Regions from separate parts of the Gordonia hongkongensis genome, predicted to be linked through region 2. Evidence: riboswitches for the same ligand, from Rfam matches in the RefSeq annotation. Region 2 holds a riboswitch; the other holds the start of a gene.
What was found. A riboswitch is a leader RNA that binds a small molecule or an ion and turns the genes downstream of it on or off. The one in region 2 is predicted to bind cyclic di-AMP.

Region 1 (7,017 bases), 2.0 Mb from region 2:
GCAATATGCACTCGCCCCGGCGATCGCGCAGGCGGTCGCGGCGCCCGCGGAGACCGACGTCGCGCCGTCCAGGTCGGCGACCCGGGTCGGGCGGGCCCGGTTGGTGGTCGTGCCGTCGCCGACCTGTCCGTTGTCGTTGAGCCCCCAGCAGTAGGCGTCACCGGTCGCGACGGCACACGTGAAGTTCACGCCGACGCTGATGGCGGTCACGTCGTCGAGCCCGGCAACCCGGACCGGCCGGTACTGATTCGCGGTCGAACCGTCGCCGAGCTGGTCGAAGTCGTTGGTGCCCCAGCAGTACGCCGAGCCCGCCGAGATCGCGCACGTGGCCCAGTTGGCGGTCGAGATGGCGGTGACATCGGCGAGACCGGCGACCCGGGTCGGCGTCAGCCGCGCGTCGGTCGTGCCGTCGCCGATCTGCCCGTAGTCGTTGTTCCCCCAGCAGTACGCGAGTCCCTCGGCGATCGCACAGCTGTTGGGTCCACCGGTGCTGATCGCGGTGACGCCGCTGAGATCGGCGACCGGCGTGGGCGTCTGGCGCGCCTCGGTCGTGCCGTCGCCGAGTTGACCGGCCGCGTTGTCGCCCCAGCAATAGGCGGTCCCGTCCCGGATCGAACACGTGGCACCGAGCCCGGCGCTGAGCTGGGCGCCGGCATCGGCCGCCGCGATCGGCGACGACGGGGCGCCGGAAGTGTCCCCGCCATCGCCGCCGAGGGTGAGGACCCCGATCGCGACGACGACGGCCAGCACCGCGACCACGGCGACCGCGGCGAGGGCGAGCGGCCACCGTCGCCGGCGGGTGTGCGTCGGGGGCGCGGGGGATGGGGCGACCCACGGTTGGGTCGGCTTCGCCGGTGGAGGCGGGGTGATGACCTGGGTCGCAGCCACGGGCGCGGGTGGCCGGTTGTCGGAGTGGGTTCGCCCCAGCGCGGCGCCCAGATCCGCGGCGAACGCACCGCAGGTGGGGTAGCGGTCGAGGGGGCCGCGCGCGAGCGCACGGTCGAAGACGGGATCGAGGGCGGCGAGCTCGGGGCGGTGGGTGCTGATCGGCGCCGGGCGTGTCGTGAGCTTGGCGACGATGTGACGGGTCTGCGTGTCGGCATCGAACGGGGTTGCGCCGGAGAGCAATTCGTAGGCGGTGCAGGCCAGCGCGTACTGATCCGATGCGGGGCCCGCGGGTTTGCCGTCGAGGATCTCCGGCGCGGCGTAGACGAGGGTGCCCACGAACGACGACGGCGCCGTCAGAGTGGTCGCGGTGGTGAGCTTCGCGATCCCGAAGTCGAGCACGACGACGCGGTCGAGGGCGTCGTCCATCGCGCGGCGCGTGACCATGATGTTGCCCGGTTTGATGTCGCGGTGGATCACGCCGTGCTCGTGTGCGTAGTCGAGGGCGTCGGCGACGCGGGAGACGACGGCCACCACCTCGTCGGGGCGGAGCGAGGCGCGTCGGAGGTCACGGCCGTCGAGGTAGGCCATCGTGAACCAGGGGTCGCCGTCGGCGACGCCGTAGTGGTAGATCGTGACGATCGAAGGATGGTCGAGGGCTGCCGCGGTCTGTGCTTCGCGACTGAACCGGCGGGCGAACTCCTCGTCGACGGTCTCGGCGATCGAGATCACCTTGAGGGCCTCGCGCCGACGTAGCTGCGGATTCTCGACCAGGTAGACGGTGCCCATTCCGCCGCTCCCCAGCCGCGTGATCACCCGGTAGCCGGCGACCTGGACCGGTTGGGCGACCATGGGCGCCTCCTGGGGGCGTGACCTGTGTTGCGACGACCATAGCCCCGGCACGGGACTTCCGCCCCGGACACGGCTCTTGTTCATTCGAACGGCATGGCACAATGCACGACGTGGCAAACAAATCTGGCGCTGAAACACCCTCCTCCGGCGAAGCGGGGGCCGGCACCGGCAAGGTCGTCGAATCTGCCAAGGGCAAGAAGCACTACGTCGACAACGGCTGGCCGCAGGACGAGAACGGCGACGCCGCCGAGCACGCGGTCTCCGAACTCGCGACCCACATCTCGGGTGCGTTGTCGCCGTTCGGCGACACGGAGTTCCCGCTTCCGGTCGACGACCTGCCGTTCGTGCAGTCGAAGACCATCGTCAACCGCTGACGTCGATGCCGCCCACCGGGACTGACGAAGGTGGGTCGGACGCCCGGGACACCGGGCCGGCCGGCGGCTCCCGGCTGAGTCATCTGGACGAGTCCGGAACGGCCCGCATGGTCGACGTCGGCGCCAAGCCGACGACGAAGCGTCGCGCCGTCGCCGCTGGCACGTTCCACACCACCGCCGAGGTGATCGGTCTCCTGAGCGAGTCGCGGCTGCCCAAAGGAGATGTGCTGGCCACGGCGCGCATCGCCGGGATCATGGCGGCCAAACGCACCGACGAGCTGATCCCGCTGTGCCATCAGTTGGCGTTGTCGTCGGTGGAGGTCGACTTCGCGATCGGCGCCGACACCATCGAGGTCACCGCGACCGTGGCCACCTCCGGCCAGACGGGTGTGGAGATGGAGGCGTTGACCGCGGTCGCAGTCGCCGGGCTGACACTCCACGACATGGTCAAGGCCGTCGACCGACGGGCGCAGATGGACGGCATCCGCCTGCTCGCCAAGACCGGCGGCAAATCCGGCGACTGGTACCGCGAACCGTCTGACCCGGCTCATGACTGACCGGAATTCTTCCCGTGTCGCGCGCGTCGTCGTCGCGTCGAACCGCGCCAGCAGCGGTGTCTACGAAGACCGGTCCGGACCGATCATCGAGGCCTGGCTGGTCGAGCAGGGCTTCACCGTCGACGAGTGCGACGTCGTCGCCGACGGCCCGCCGGTCGGCGAGGCCCTCCGCGCCGCGATCTGCGCCGAGGTCGACCTCGTCATCACCACGGGCGGAACGGGTTTGACGCCCACGGACCGGACTCCGGAACAGACCCGCCCGCTCCTCGACGTCGAGATCCCGGGTCTGGCCGACGTCATCCGCTCGGCTGGGCTGCCGACGGTGCCCACCGCGGTCCTCTCACGCGGACTCGCCGGAATCGCCGGGACGACCCTCGTCGTGAACCTGCCCGGTTCGACCGGCGGGGTCCGCGACGGGCTCGGCGTCCTCGCCGGGGTCGTCCACCACGCGCTCGATCAGATCCGCGGAGGCGACCACCGATGACCCGAGAGGCCGGCTCGCACGTGGTGCACACCGCGGTCGTCGACGAGCCGATCACGCTGGCCGACCACGAGGCGATGGTCATCGACGCCGCCGACGGCAAAGCCGGTGCGGTGGTCGGGTTCGTGGGCGCGGTCCGCGACCACGACGGCGGCCGCACCGTGACCGCGCTGCATTACTCGGGGCATCCCACGGCGACGAAGGTCCTGGCCGAGGTCGTCGCGGAGGTCTCCGCGGTCGACGGGGTGCGCGCGGTCGCGGTGTCCCACCGGGTCGGCGACCTCGTCATCGGCGACATCGCGTTCGTGGTCGCGGTGGCGGCCGACCATCGTCGGGCGGCGTTCGATACCTGCTCGCGCCTCGTCGACGAGGTCAAGGCCCGCCTGCCGGTCTGGAAACACCAGTTCTTCGACGACGGCACCGACGAATGGGTCAACTCGGCCTGACCCCGCCCCACTGGTTGAGCTGACCCCGCTGGTTGAGCTGACCCCGCTGGTTGAGCTGACCCCCCGCTGGTTGAGCTTGTCGAAACCAATGGAAAAGGGCCCCGCACGGATGGTTCATCGTGCGGGGCCCTTCGTCTGGGTCCCAGATCAGGCGTCGAGCGGCGATCAGGGGTTGGGCAGCAGGTGCTTGTTGTCGTTGAACAGCTTGATCTGATCCTGGTTCAGCGTGACGCCGCTGTCCTTGGCCGCCTGCCAGAGGTTCTTGATCTCGGGGCTGACGCCGGCCTCGGTGAGGGCGTCGGTGACCTGGTTGGCGACGTCCTCGGTGGTCTTCGCCAGATCGACGCTGCCGTTGCCGCCGGGGAGCACCGGGGCGATCTCACGCGGGGTGTCGGTCGGCGCGCTGCGCGGGGTCGAGCCCGACAGGCCGGTGCCACAGGTGGGCCAGGCGCCCTTGCCCTGCGAACCGAGCACACGCTCGGCGACGACGATCTGCTCCTCGCGCGAGGCCTGATCCGCGGTCGGGGCGAACTCGCCGCCGCCGTGGCCGGTCCAGGTGCTCGGGGAGAACTGCAGGCCGCCGTGGTAGCCGTTGCCGGTCGCGATGGCCCAGTTGCCACCGGATTCGCACTGCGCGACCTGGTTCCACTCGGCGTCGGTGGCCGCATTGGCGGTACCGGTGCCCAGGAGGGCTGCTCCGCCGCCGAGGACCGCGCCGGTGAGGGCGACCTTGGTGATGGTCTTGGCGGCCGTGCTGGTCGTCTGCTTGCGATGACGTCCGGACATGTCTGTGTTTCCTCTCTCCACGCGCCTACGAGGTCAGCTGTCGGGTTCGAGCGAGAGGTGCTCGGTCCCGGGTCGTCGTGGTGGTCGCCGCGACTTCCGGGACTTAACCCCGAGGACACCTGGTGTGGTGCCCGGTCTCAGGGGATGAGGTTGGGTCCCCCGTCCTCGTTCCTAGATTGCTTGTCGTTCCCACCGGCGGAACGAGGCTCGGCGCGGCCGGTGGGACGTTATGTCTTGGTTGCTGTGTCGTGACCTCCGAGGAGGACGCTTCGAACAGTACGTCGTTCGTTGGACTGAATCACCTGCTTGGACGCAAGCGATTTTCGGCCTGGATCCGGGTCTTCCGACCCACTTCGGCCGTCATCCCAGTTCAACGGGTTAGTAGCCGTCCCGTGCCCATCCTGTTACCGCACCGTGATGTGACTAAGGTCACAGGCCGGGTGTGGCGTCAGCCACCGGCAAACGGGGGGAGGACGTCGAGTGTCGTGCACGTGCCGAGCGCACGCGTCCGATCGGAGAACGCGATCTCGTCGCGCAGATACGAGCAGCGTTCGAGAACCGTGGCGAGGGAGGGGTTTCCGGCGGCGAGGATGCCCTCGAGGGCGCCGAGCGGGGTCGACGGGTCGACGTCGATCACCTTCTCCTCGGCACCGGCCGCGGCGCGCGCGGCCGCGAAGAAGCGAACTGTGAGCTGCATCGGACGCGAGCCTAGCCGCCGATCGCCGACATCGGCCGATCCGGTTGGGTGAAGCCCGCCGCGTTCACTTCGTGGCCCGCCGCTTTCGCCCACATGTTCGCGCGCCACAGGCGCGCGAGGGCGGCGTCGATCTCGTCGTCGGGGAGGGTGCGCAACGCGTGCCGCACGTCGGTTTCCGACGTCGCGAACAGGCAGTTGCGCAGTGATCCGTCCGCGGTGAGCCGGGTGCGGTCGCAGTCCCCGCAGAACGGCCGGGTGACCGACGCGATCACCCCGACGCGTGCCGGGCCGTGCGCGCCGCGGTGGCCGTCGACGAGCCACGTGGCGGCGGGCGCGCTCCCACGTGGCGCAGGGTCGGGCAGCAGGGTGAACCGCTTCCGCAGGGTCGCGAGGATCTCCTGTGCGGTCACCATCTGTGCTCGCTGCCACGCATGGTCGGCGTCGAGTGGCATCTGTTCGATGATGCGCAGCTCGTAACCGTGCTCGAGACAGTAGGCGAGCAGGTCGGGGACTCCGGGCAGGTCGCTGCGGTCGGGTACCACGGCGTTGACCTTGACCGGGTCGAGCCCGGCGCGGCGGGCCGCCGCCAGGCCGTCGAGCACATCGGACAGACGGTCCCGGCGCGTGATCTCGGCGAAGCGGGCCGGGTCGATGGTGTCCAGCGAGATGTTGATACGGCCGAGGCCGGCGTCGACCAGACCGCCGACCCGCCGGGTCAGTCCGAGTCCGTTCGTCGTCATCGCGATCTCGGGCGACTGCGGGAGGCCCGCGACGGCGGCGATGACGTCCTCGAGGTCGCGGCGCAGCAGTGGTTCGCCGCCGGTGAACCGGATGCGCTCGATTCCCAGGTCGCGCACGGCGACGGTGAGTACCCGGATCAGTTCGTCGGTGGAGAGCACCTGGTCGGTGGGCATCCAGTCGAGGCCCTCGGCCGGCATGCAGTACGAGCACCGCAGATTGCAGCGGTCGGTGACCGAGACCCGGAGATCCTTCGCGACCCGACCGAAGGTGTCGAGCAACGGCCCGTCGGTGGGCGCGTCGGAGGTCGCTGCTTCCCGCGGGGAGCGGGGCAGCGGCAGTCCGAGGCCGACCGTGCTCATGGTGCTGGGCGACTCACTTCCGGGTCGGGTCCGTGCGCGCCTCCAGGGCGCGGAAGGTGCTGGCGTGGAAGACCAGGGGCTCGATGTCGGGATCGGCGCGCAAGGTCTCGATCTCCAGCAACACGACGGTGTGGTCGCCGGCCTGGATCTCGTTGTGGATCGTGCACGACAGGTGGGCGGCCGCGTCGGGCACGAAGACCGCCCCGCGATCGGTGCTCAGCGGCGTGATGCCGTCGAACCGGTGCTCCGACGACCCGGCGAGCTGCTTGCAGAGTTCGATCTGGTCGCCGGCGAACACGCTGACCCCGATGGCCGGTGCGGTACGGATCCGCGGCCAGGTCGTCGAGGTGTTCTGGACGCAGACCGAGACGAGCGGCGGGTCGAGCGACACGGTGGTGAACGAGCTCGCGGCCATTCCGATCAATGTGGTCGAATCCCCGTCACGCTGTTCGCAACACACCGCCACGACGCCCGACGGGAAACAGCTGTACGCGTCGCGCAGCGCCCGCCCGTCGGAGACGGGGGAGAGATCGGGGGTGGTGTCGATGGTTGTGGTCACGGTCCTCACCTGGCTCGGCGTCCGGCACGGAGTGCGTACACCAGGCCCAGGACGAAGCCCAGCGGTGCGCACATGGTCAGCAGATAGACGGCGGTCGGCGCGGTGTCGCCGCCGGTCACCAACGGTGTCAGGAACAACGCCACGATCGCCAGAATTCCGATCATGAACACGACCCCGGCAGCCTGCAGCAACCGCGGGGAGGATGTCTTCTGCATACCCGCCACGGTAGTGCAACGCCGGCCGGTGCGACGCCGCGCGATCCGTGCCCGCCGGGTAATGG
Region 2 (7,017 bases):
TCGAACATGTGGGCCTGGGCAAGGTCGGTGAGGCGCGCGGTGAGGCCGTCGAGGAGTTCGTCGGCCTCACCTCGCATGAGCCGGCGGGCCGCGGTGACCCGGGGAGAGTAGTCCGGCACCGTCTGCGGCTGCGCCGTGGCCGCCCGGCAGGACCCCGGCCGCCGCCTCCCATCGGCCTCGGGACACCAGTGGTAGCCCGTCGCGCCGAGCCGTGTCGTGCACGTGCGCAGACCGGCGGCCGCCGAGATCACGTCGGCGACGGTCGCCGCGTTGTTGCGGTTGCCCACCGGGCCGATCGACTCGTCGGTGGGTGTTCGGCTGACCTTGAGCCGGGGGAAGCGTTCCTCGGTCAGGGTCACCCACCAACCCTTGTGCGGCTGGGTCGATCGTCGGTTGTACGCCGGTGCGTGCGCGCCGAGGAGCCGGAGTTCGCGGACGGCGGCCTCCAGGGCGTGGGAACACTCCACGACGTCGACCCGTTGGGCGAGGAGCACCATCTCCGCGATGCGGCGGCGCGGGTCGTTGCCACTGAAGTACGACCGGACCCGGCGGCGGAGGTCCACCGCGGTGCCCACGTAGAGGACCTCGTTCGACGGGCCGCGGAACAGGTACACCCCGGGACGGGCCGGGACATGGTCGGCGAGTGCGCGTTTGGCGCGCAGGCGCGGGTCGGTCTTCGGGAGATACGACGTCAGGTCGCCGACTGTCGCGATGCCCTGATTGCCGACGCGCTCGAGGAGCCGGTGGAAGACCTCCACCGTGGCGCGCGCATCGTCGAGCGCCCGGTGGGTGGGCCGCACGGAGACGTCGAACAGGTCGGCGAGCGCGCTGAGCTTGACCGTCGGCGCCTCGTCACGGCTGAGGATGCGCCGGGCCATGGTCACCGTGCACAGGCTGAGGCTGAACGTCCACGGCAGGTGGAGCCGGATCGCGTTCTGCCGGAGGAAACCCATGTCGAAACGAGCGTTGTGGGCCACCAGGATCGAGCCGCGGGCGAACTCGAAGAACGACGGCAGCACCGACTCGATCCGGGGGGCGTCGGTCAGCATCGCGGTGGTGATGCCGGTGAGGGTCACGATCTGCGGGGGGATCGGCCGGCCGGGGTCGACCAGCGTGGCGAACTCGCCGACCACCTCGCCGCCGCGGATCTTGACCGCGCCGATCTCGGTGATCCGGTCGCGGACCGGGTCTGACCCGGTGGTCTCGAGGTCGACGACGACGAGGGTCGTCTCGAAGAGCGACCGGTCGCTGAACTCGTTCGACGTCTCACCCGTGGCCCCCTGGTCGGCGGCCTCCAGGTCGGCGAAGGTGAGCTGCCCCGCGGGCGAGCCGTCCACGCTGGTCTGCGTCACCCGGCGAACACTAGTTCGATCCACCGACATCGCGACCGCGACGCTCCGACATCGTGTCGTGTGACCCGTGTGACTGCTGTGTCGATCGCTGTTCGACGGACTTGTCGGTGGGCGCCCCTAGTCTCCACCTGGACGTGAGAAATGCGGTCTTCTCACGGTCACACCGACCCGTAACGGGGCCGACGCGGCCCGCCCTCGCCAGATGAGATGGAGATCACATTATGTACGTCGATTGTGCGCGCTGCCCGGCTCGTCCCGTCGCTTGCGACGGGTGCATGATGACAGTGCTGTTTGGTGGTCCGAGCTGGGACGATATGCCGCACGAAGGTGGAGTTTCGGTAACGGCGGCCACCTCGGACGCGGATGCCGAACTGGACCTCGCCATCGACGTTCTGCAGGCTGCTGCAATGGTGACCAGCGCCGCTGCACGATCTGCAAGATCCGCCAAAACCGCAGTTCAGGTGCCGGATCGACGCGCCTCTGTGACCGTCCTCAGGGCAGGCTGAGAAGCGGCCGAGGTTTGGCTGTCTGTCGCCTGGTGGACAGAGCGCATCCGATTTCGTAACCTTTCTGAGACCTTTGCGGAGCGTCCCGCTTCAACAGAAGTGGTCCGCAGTAGTCACCGCTCAATCGCCCTCGCGGGCGAACCGGGGAACCACAACCTTCGGACGGGCTCGTCGGAGCGCATCACCACTGATGCGACTCGGTCGAAGCCGATCCGAATCGGGGTGAATCGCGTTGCCACGCATGAGTGTCCAGTGGATACCTCATGCGCGAAAAACGTGTAGGGCCACTCTTCCGGCCCGAACCCGACAGCTAACTCGGTCGGCGGTAGAGGAAGATCTGAAGGAGAACTCGCTTCGTGGCCAAACATCGTTTGGAACAGCCCAATCGTGGCAGCACGGTCGCCAAGAAGGCGGTGATCGCTGGATCGATCACACTCGGTTCGCTCGCCGCAGCCGCCGGCCCTGCTCTCGCCGCCCCGGTCCACACCCCGCTGGGCACTTTCGAGATCCCGGCCCTGCCCGGCGCGAAGGCCCCGGAGGCCAAGCCCGCGCCTGAGGCCACGCCGGTGAAGAAGTCGCCCGCCGCCACGGTCGAGATCCCCAACCTGGGGCAGTTCACCGTGCCGGGTATCGCGCCGGAGCAGATCCCGCAGCAGTTCCGCCCGCAGGGTGGCGGCGCGCCCCTGGGCCAGCCGCAGCTGACCGCCGGTCAGAAGGCGGTGAAGGCCGCCGAGAGCAAGATCGGTGCGCCGTACTCCTACGGCTCCGCCGGCCCCAACGCATTCGACTGCTCGGGCCTCGTCTACTGGTCCTACAAGCAGGCCGGCAAGAACATCCCGCGCGACAGCTACGGCCAGCTCGGCGGCGGACGCGCGGTGTCGTACTCCGAGGCCAAGCCCGGCGACGTCATGATCTTCAACGGTGGCGGCCACGCCGGCATCTACGTCGGCAACGGTCAGTTCGTCCACTCGTCCAACTACGGCACGCCGGTCAAGCGCGACGCCGTCAAGGAGTGGACCCTGACGGGCATCCGTCGGTACTGACGACAACTGAACACGAACAGACTGAGCACGAAGGTCTCTGGACGGGCGGATCGCGTGGATTGCGATCCGCCCGAACCAGTCCCGGGGGCCGGTCGGCCGCCTAGGGTGGTCGGCGGGACGCGGGGTACGGGTGCAGGGGCCCGGGATGCTCAGGGATCGACGAGCACACACGAGGGAGTGAGTAGACCGTGCTGATCGGGGAGGGGCGTGGTCGCGCGACGCGGCCGAGGATGCGTTCGGGTCCGCTGATGGTGGCGCTCTGTGTCCTGTCGGCGTTCGCCGTTCTGGCACCGACCGTCGCCGGCGGCGTCGGGGACGCCCGTGCGGTGCCCGCGCGCTCGGCCGATCAGCTGCTCGACCGCTACAAGCAACTGGGCATCGACGCGGAGAAGACCACCGAGGCGATGCACAACGCCAAGATCGAGTACGACAAGCAGCGCGGCATCGTGGCGGCGGCCAAGAAAGCCGCGGCCGAGGCGCAGCAGACGCTGGACACCAGCCGCGCCCAGCTCGCCGTGCACCAGAACCGAGTCGACGCGATCGTCCGCGCCAGCTATCAGGGCGCGCGGGTCAGCGGGCTGTACGCCGTGATGGTCAGCGACTCCCCGCAGGCGCTCCTGGACCAGATGTCGGGTCTCGACATGATCTCGCGTCAGGCGTCGGTGGACCTGACCGCGATCAAGAAGGTACGGGCCAGGACCGCCATCGCGAAGAAGGATGCCGAGCGCACGGCGGTGGCCGCCTCCGAGGCGGTCTCCCGCGCCGAACGGGTCCGTGGTGACCTTCAGACGAAGCAAGCCGACCTGCAGCTCCAGGCGATCCAGATCCGGTCGATCTACAAGTCGATGACCGGCAAGCAGTTGGCGGCTCTGCGCGGTCCGACCTTCGACTTCGATCCGCGACTGGTGCCCAAGGGCACCGCCGCCGGACTGATCGCCACCCACGCCGCGCTCACCCGGATCGGTGACCCCTACGTGTGGGGCGCCACCGGACCGAATTCGTTCGACTGCTCGGGACTCATGGTGTGGGCGTTCCGGCAGGCCGGCAAGACCATCCCGCGATCGAGTCAGGCGCAGATGGCCGGCGGTCAGCCGGTCGAGAAGAACGATCTCAAGCCCGGTGACCTGGTCATCTACTATCCCGATGCCCATCACGTCGGTATGTACGTCGGTGACGGCTATGTCATCCACGCCTCGACCTTCGGCGTTCCGGTCAAGGTCGAGCCGCTCGACGAGGCCGGACCGTACAACTCTGCCCGCCGGTTCTAGTCCCACCGGTGACCTCACCGCGCGGGCGCGCCGGCCTCGTCTCGGCCGTGGTCGTTCTGGTCATCGCAGTTGCCACCGCGTGCGGCACGGTCGATGTGCCCGGCGGGCCCGGCTCGTCCGCCGCGCCCGTGTCGTCGAGCACCGCGGTCAACGTCTACGAGCGTGATCGAGCGGCGGGCGTGACGCGGTTGCTTGACGCGCTCACCGAAGCGGTGCGTTCCGGGGATGTGCGGGCGATCGGCACCCTCGTCGACACCGCTGCCACCCCGGCGTTCAAGGACAGATTCGTCACGGCCGCCGCGGGTTTCGCGCCCAGCCGGTTCACGCCGCGGAACGGTCGCAGCGGCACCCTGCGGTTTGCACGGTTCGGTTATCAGCTTGCGCCCACCGAAGAGGCGGAGGTGCTCGTACCCGGTGAGTTGCAGGAGCTCCTCGATGCCGGGGGAGTTCGGACTCGTGGGTCGCTCCGGTGGAGTTGCGCTATGCGCTCGGCGGTGAGGGGGTCCCGGGAGTCGACGAGGCCGAGGTGGTCGTCGGCACCCAGTTCGTGGTCGCCCGCCACGGCGAGGCCTGGCGCCTCGTCGGAGACGCCACGGCCCTGGGAGGAGAACCCGCACCCACTCAGATGTGGGAGCTGCCCGGACTCCAGGTGGCCGACACCGCGACCGCAGGCGGCACGTCGGTGGTCGCCTCGTATCCCCGAACGTCTTCGACGGTGGCGACGCTGCAGCGGGAGCTGCCCGGGGCGGTGGATGCCGTCAGTGACTTCTGGGGCGACGACTGGGATCGCCGCGCCGTCGTGGTCGCCACGGCGACCGACGACGAGTTCGCCGCACTCGTACCCGAGGGCCGAGCGGCGACCGGGACCGCGGCGGCCGCGACCGTGTTCAGCAGCCTCGACCTGGTCCAGCGCACCGCGACCGGACAGCGCATCATCCTGACCCCGGCGGCCCGGGAACTCGCCGCACCGACGCTCGCGGTGGTTCTCCGGCACGAGTTGACCCATGTCGCGGCCCGCGTTCACACCGCGCTCGACGCGCCGCTCTGGATCACCGAGGGCGTGGCCGAATACGTCGGGCGCAAAGGGACTCACACGAGGATCGCGGATGCCGCACCCGACCTGATCGCGTCCGTGCGTGCCGGTCGAGTTCCGACCGGGCCACCCGCCGACACCGACTTCGCGATGGACGGTCAGACTTCACAGGTGGCTTATCAGAGTGCGTGGTCGCTGGCCGCCTACGTCGCCGATCGATTCGACGAGGCGCGGCTGAAGAAGATGTACATGGGGGTCGCGGCGTCGGCCCTGCCCGCGGCGCAGGACACGGCGATCGCCTCGAGTCTCGGGCTGACGCGTGCCGAACTGGTCGCGGGGTGGCAGCGGTGGCTCGAAGTGCAGGCCCGTTGATGTCTCGAACGTTGTTGCTCACCAACGACTTTCCGCCCCGTCCGGGCGGGATCCAGTCCTACCTGCAGAATCTGGTGGACCTGCTGCCGCCGGAGGACGTGGTCGTCTACGCGCCGCGCTGGCGTGGTGACTCGCACGAGAAGTTCGACGCGGCCGCCCCGTATCGGGTGTACCGGCACCCGACGACGCTCATGCTCCCCACCCCGTTCGTGGCGCGGCGTGCCGCGGAGATCGTGCGCCGCGAACAGATCTCGACGGTGTGGTTCGGCGCGGCCGCGCCGCTGGCCGTGCTGGCGCCGGCGTTGCGTCGCGCGGGCGCCCAGCGGATCATCGCCAGCACGCACGGTCACGAGGTCGGGTGGTCGATGCTGCCGGGCGCGCGGCAGGTGCTCGGGCACATCGGCCGCCACACCGATGTGATCACCTTCGTCAGCCGATACACCCGCGGCCGGTTCGCGTCGGCCTTCGGCGCCCGCGCGGGCCTGGAACACCTGCCCCCCGGCGTCGACACCGAGCGGTTCGCCCCGGATCCGGTGCTGCGACAGCGATTTCGCGAACATCTCGACCTAGGGGAGCGTCCGACGATCCTCTGCCTGTCGCGGCTGGTGCCCCGTAAGGGCCAGGATGTGTTGATCCGCGCCCTGCCGCTGATCCGACGCACCATCCCCGACGCGACGCTGGTCATCGTCGGCGGTGGTCCCTACGGGAAGACCCTGCGCGACCTCGCGGCCGACACGGGCGTGGCCGACCATGTGATCTTCACCGGCTCGGTGCCCGCCGACGACCTCGCGGCGTACCACAACATCGCGGACGTCTTCGCGATGCCGTCCCGGACGAGGGGCGCGGCCTGGACGTCGAGGGCCTGGGGATCGTCTACCTGGAGGCGTCGGCGTCGGGGGTGCCCGTGGTCGCCGGGTTGTCCGGTGGCGCGCCGGAGACCATCGAGGAGGGGGTCACCGGCACCGCCGTCGACGGCACCGATGTCGACGCGGTCGCCCTGGCGATCCTGGCGATCCTCGGTGATCGCGCGGCCGCGGCCGAGATGGGCCGGGCCGGACGGCGTTACGTCGTCGAGAACTGGCAGTGGAGCCAGATGGCGGCCCGCCTGCGCCAGTTGCTCTGAAGAGCAACCGGCGCCGGCGGGGAGCTCACCGCTGGTAGATCGCCTCGATGTCGCCGGCGAACTTCTCCACGACGACGTTGCGCTTGACCTTGAGCGTCGGCGTCATCTCGCCGGTCTCCTCGGTGAAGTCGGTCGGCAGGATGCGGAACTTCTTGATGGCCTCTGAATGCGACACCGTCTTGTTGGCGAGGTCGACGGCCGACTGGACCTCGGCGCGCAGGTCGGTGTCGTCGGCGAGGTCGGCGACCGTCGCGGACGCGGGCTTGCCGGTGCGCTCCTTCCACGCCGGGAACGCCTCGGGATCGATCGTGATCAGGGCG

Region 1: another riboswitch for cyclic di-AMP. It lies ahead of MVF96_RS06140 (transglycosylase family protein); the one in region 2 lies ahead of MVF96_RS15090 (C40 family peptidase).

Annotation. Positions count from the first base shown of each region.
Region 1 is NZ_CP095552.1:1,350,428-1,357,444, forward strand. It holds gene MVF96_RS06115 (RCC1 domain-containing protein) at 1-1,737, opposite strand, end outside; gene MVF96_RS06120 (hypothetical protein) at 1,839-2,111, shown strand; gene moaC (cyclic pyranopterin monophosphate synthase MoaC) at 2,117-2,668, shown strand; gene MVF96_RS06130 (MogA/MoaB family molybdenum cofactor biosynthesis protein) at 2,661-3,152, shown strand; gene MVF96_RS06135 (molybdenum cofactor biosynthesis protein MoaE) at 3,149-3,595, shown strand; gene MVF96_RS06140 (transglycosylase family protein) at 3,761-4,381, opposite strand; cyclic di-AMP (ydaO/yuaA leader) riboswitch at 4,388-4,572, opposite strand; gene MVF96_RS06145 (tumor necrosis factor receptor family protein) at 4,830-5,078, opposite strand; gene moaA (GTP 3',8-cyclase MoaA) at 5,090-6,178, opposite strand; gene MVF96_RS06155 (flavin reductase family protein) at 6,192-6,737, opposite strand; gene MVF96_RS06160 (hypothetical protein) at 6,743-6,952, opposite strand.
Region 2 is NZ_CP095552.1:3,340,909-3,347,925, reverse strand. It holds gene MVF96_RS15100 (DEDD exonuclease domain-containing protein) at 1-1,382, opposite strand, end outside; gene MVF96_RS15095 (hypothetical protein) at 1,628-1,858, shown strand; cyclic di-AMP (ydaO/yuaA leader) riboswitch at 1,966-2,198, shown strand; gene MVF96_RS15090 (C40 family peptidase) at 2,215-2,901, shown strand; gene MVF96_RS15085 (NlpC/P60 family protein) at 3,132-4,169, shown strand; partial or broken gene MVF96_RS15080 (hypothetical protein) at 4,178-5,574, shown strand; partial or broken gene MVF96_RS15075 (glycosyltransferase family 4 protein) at 5,574-6,697, shown strand; gene MVF96_RS15070 (AMP-dependent synthetase/ligase) at 6,723-7,017, opposite strand, start outside.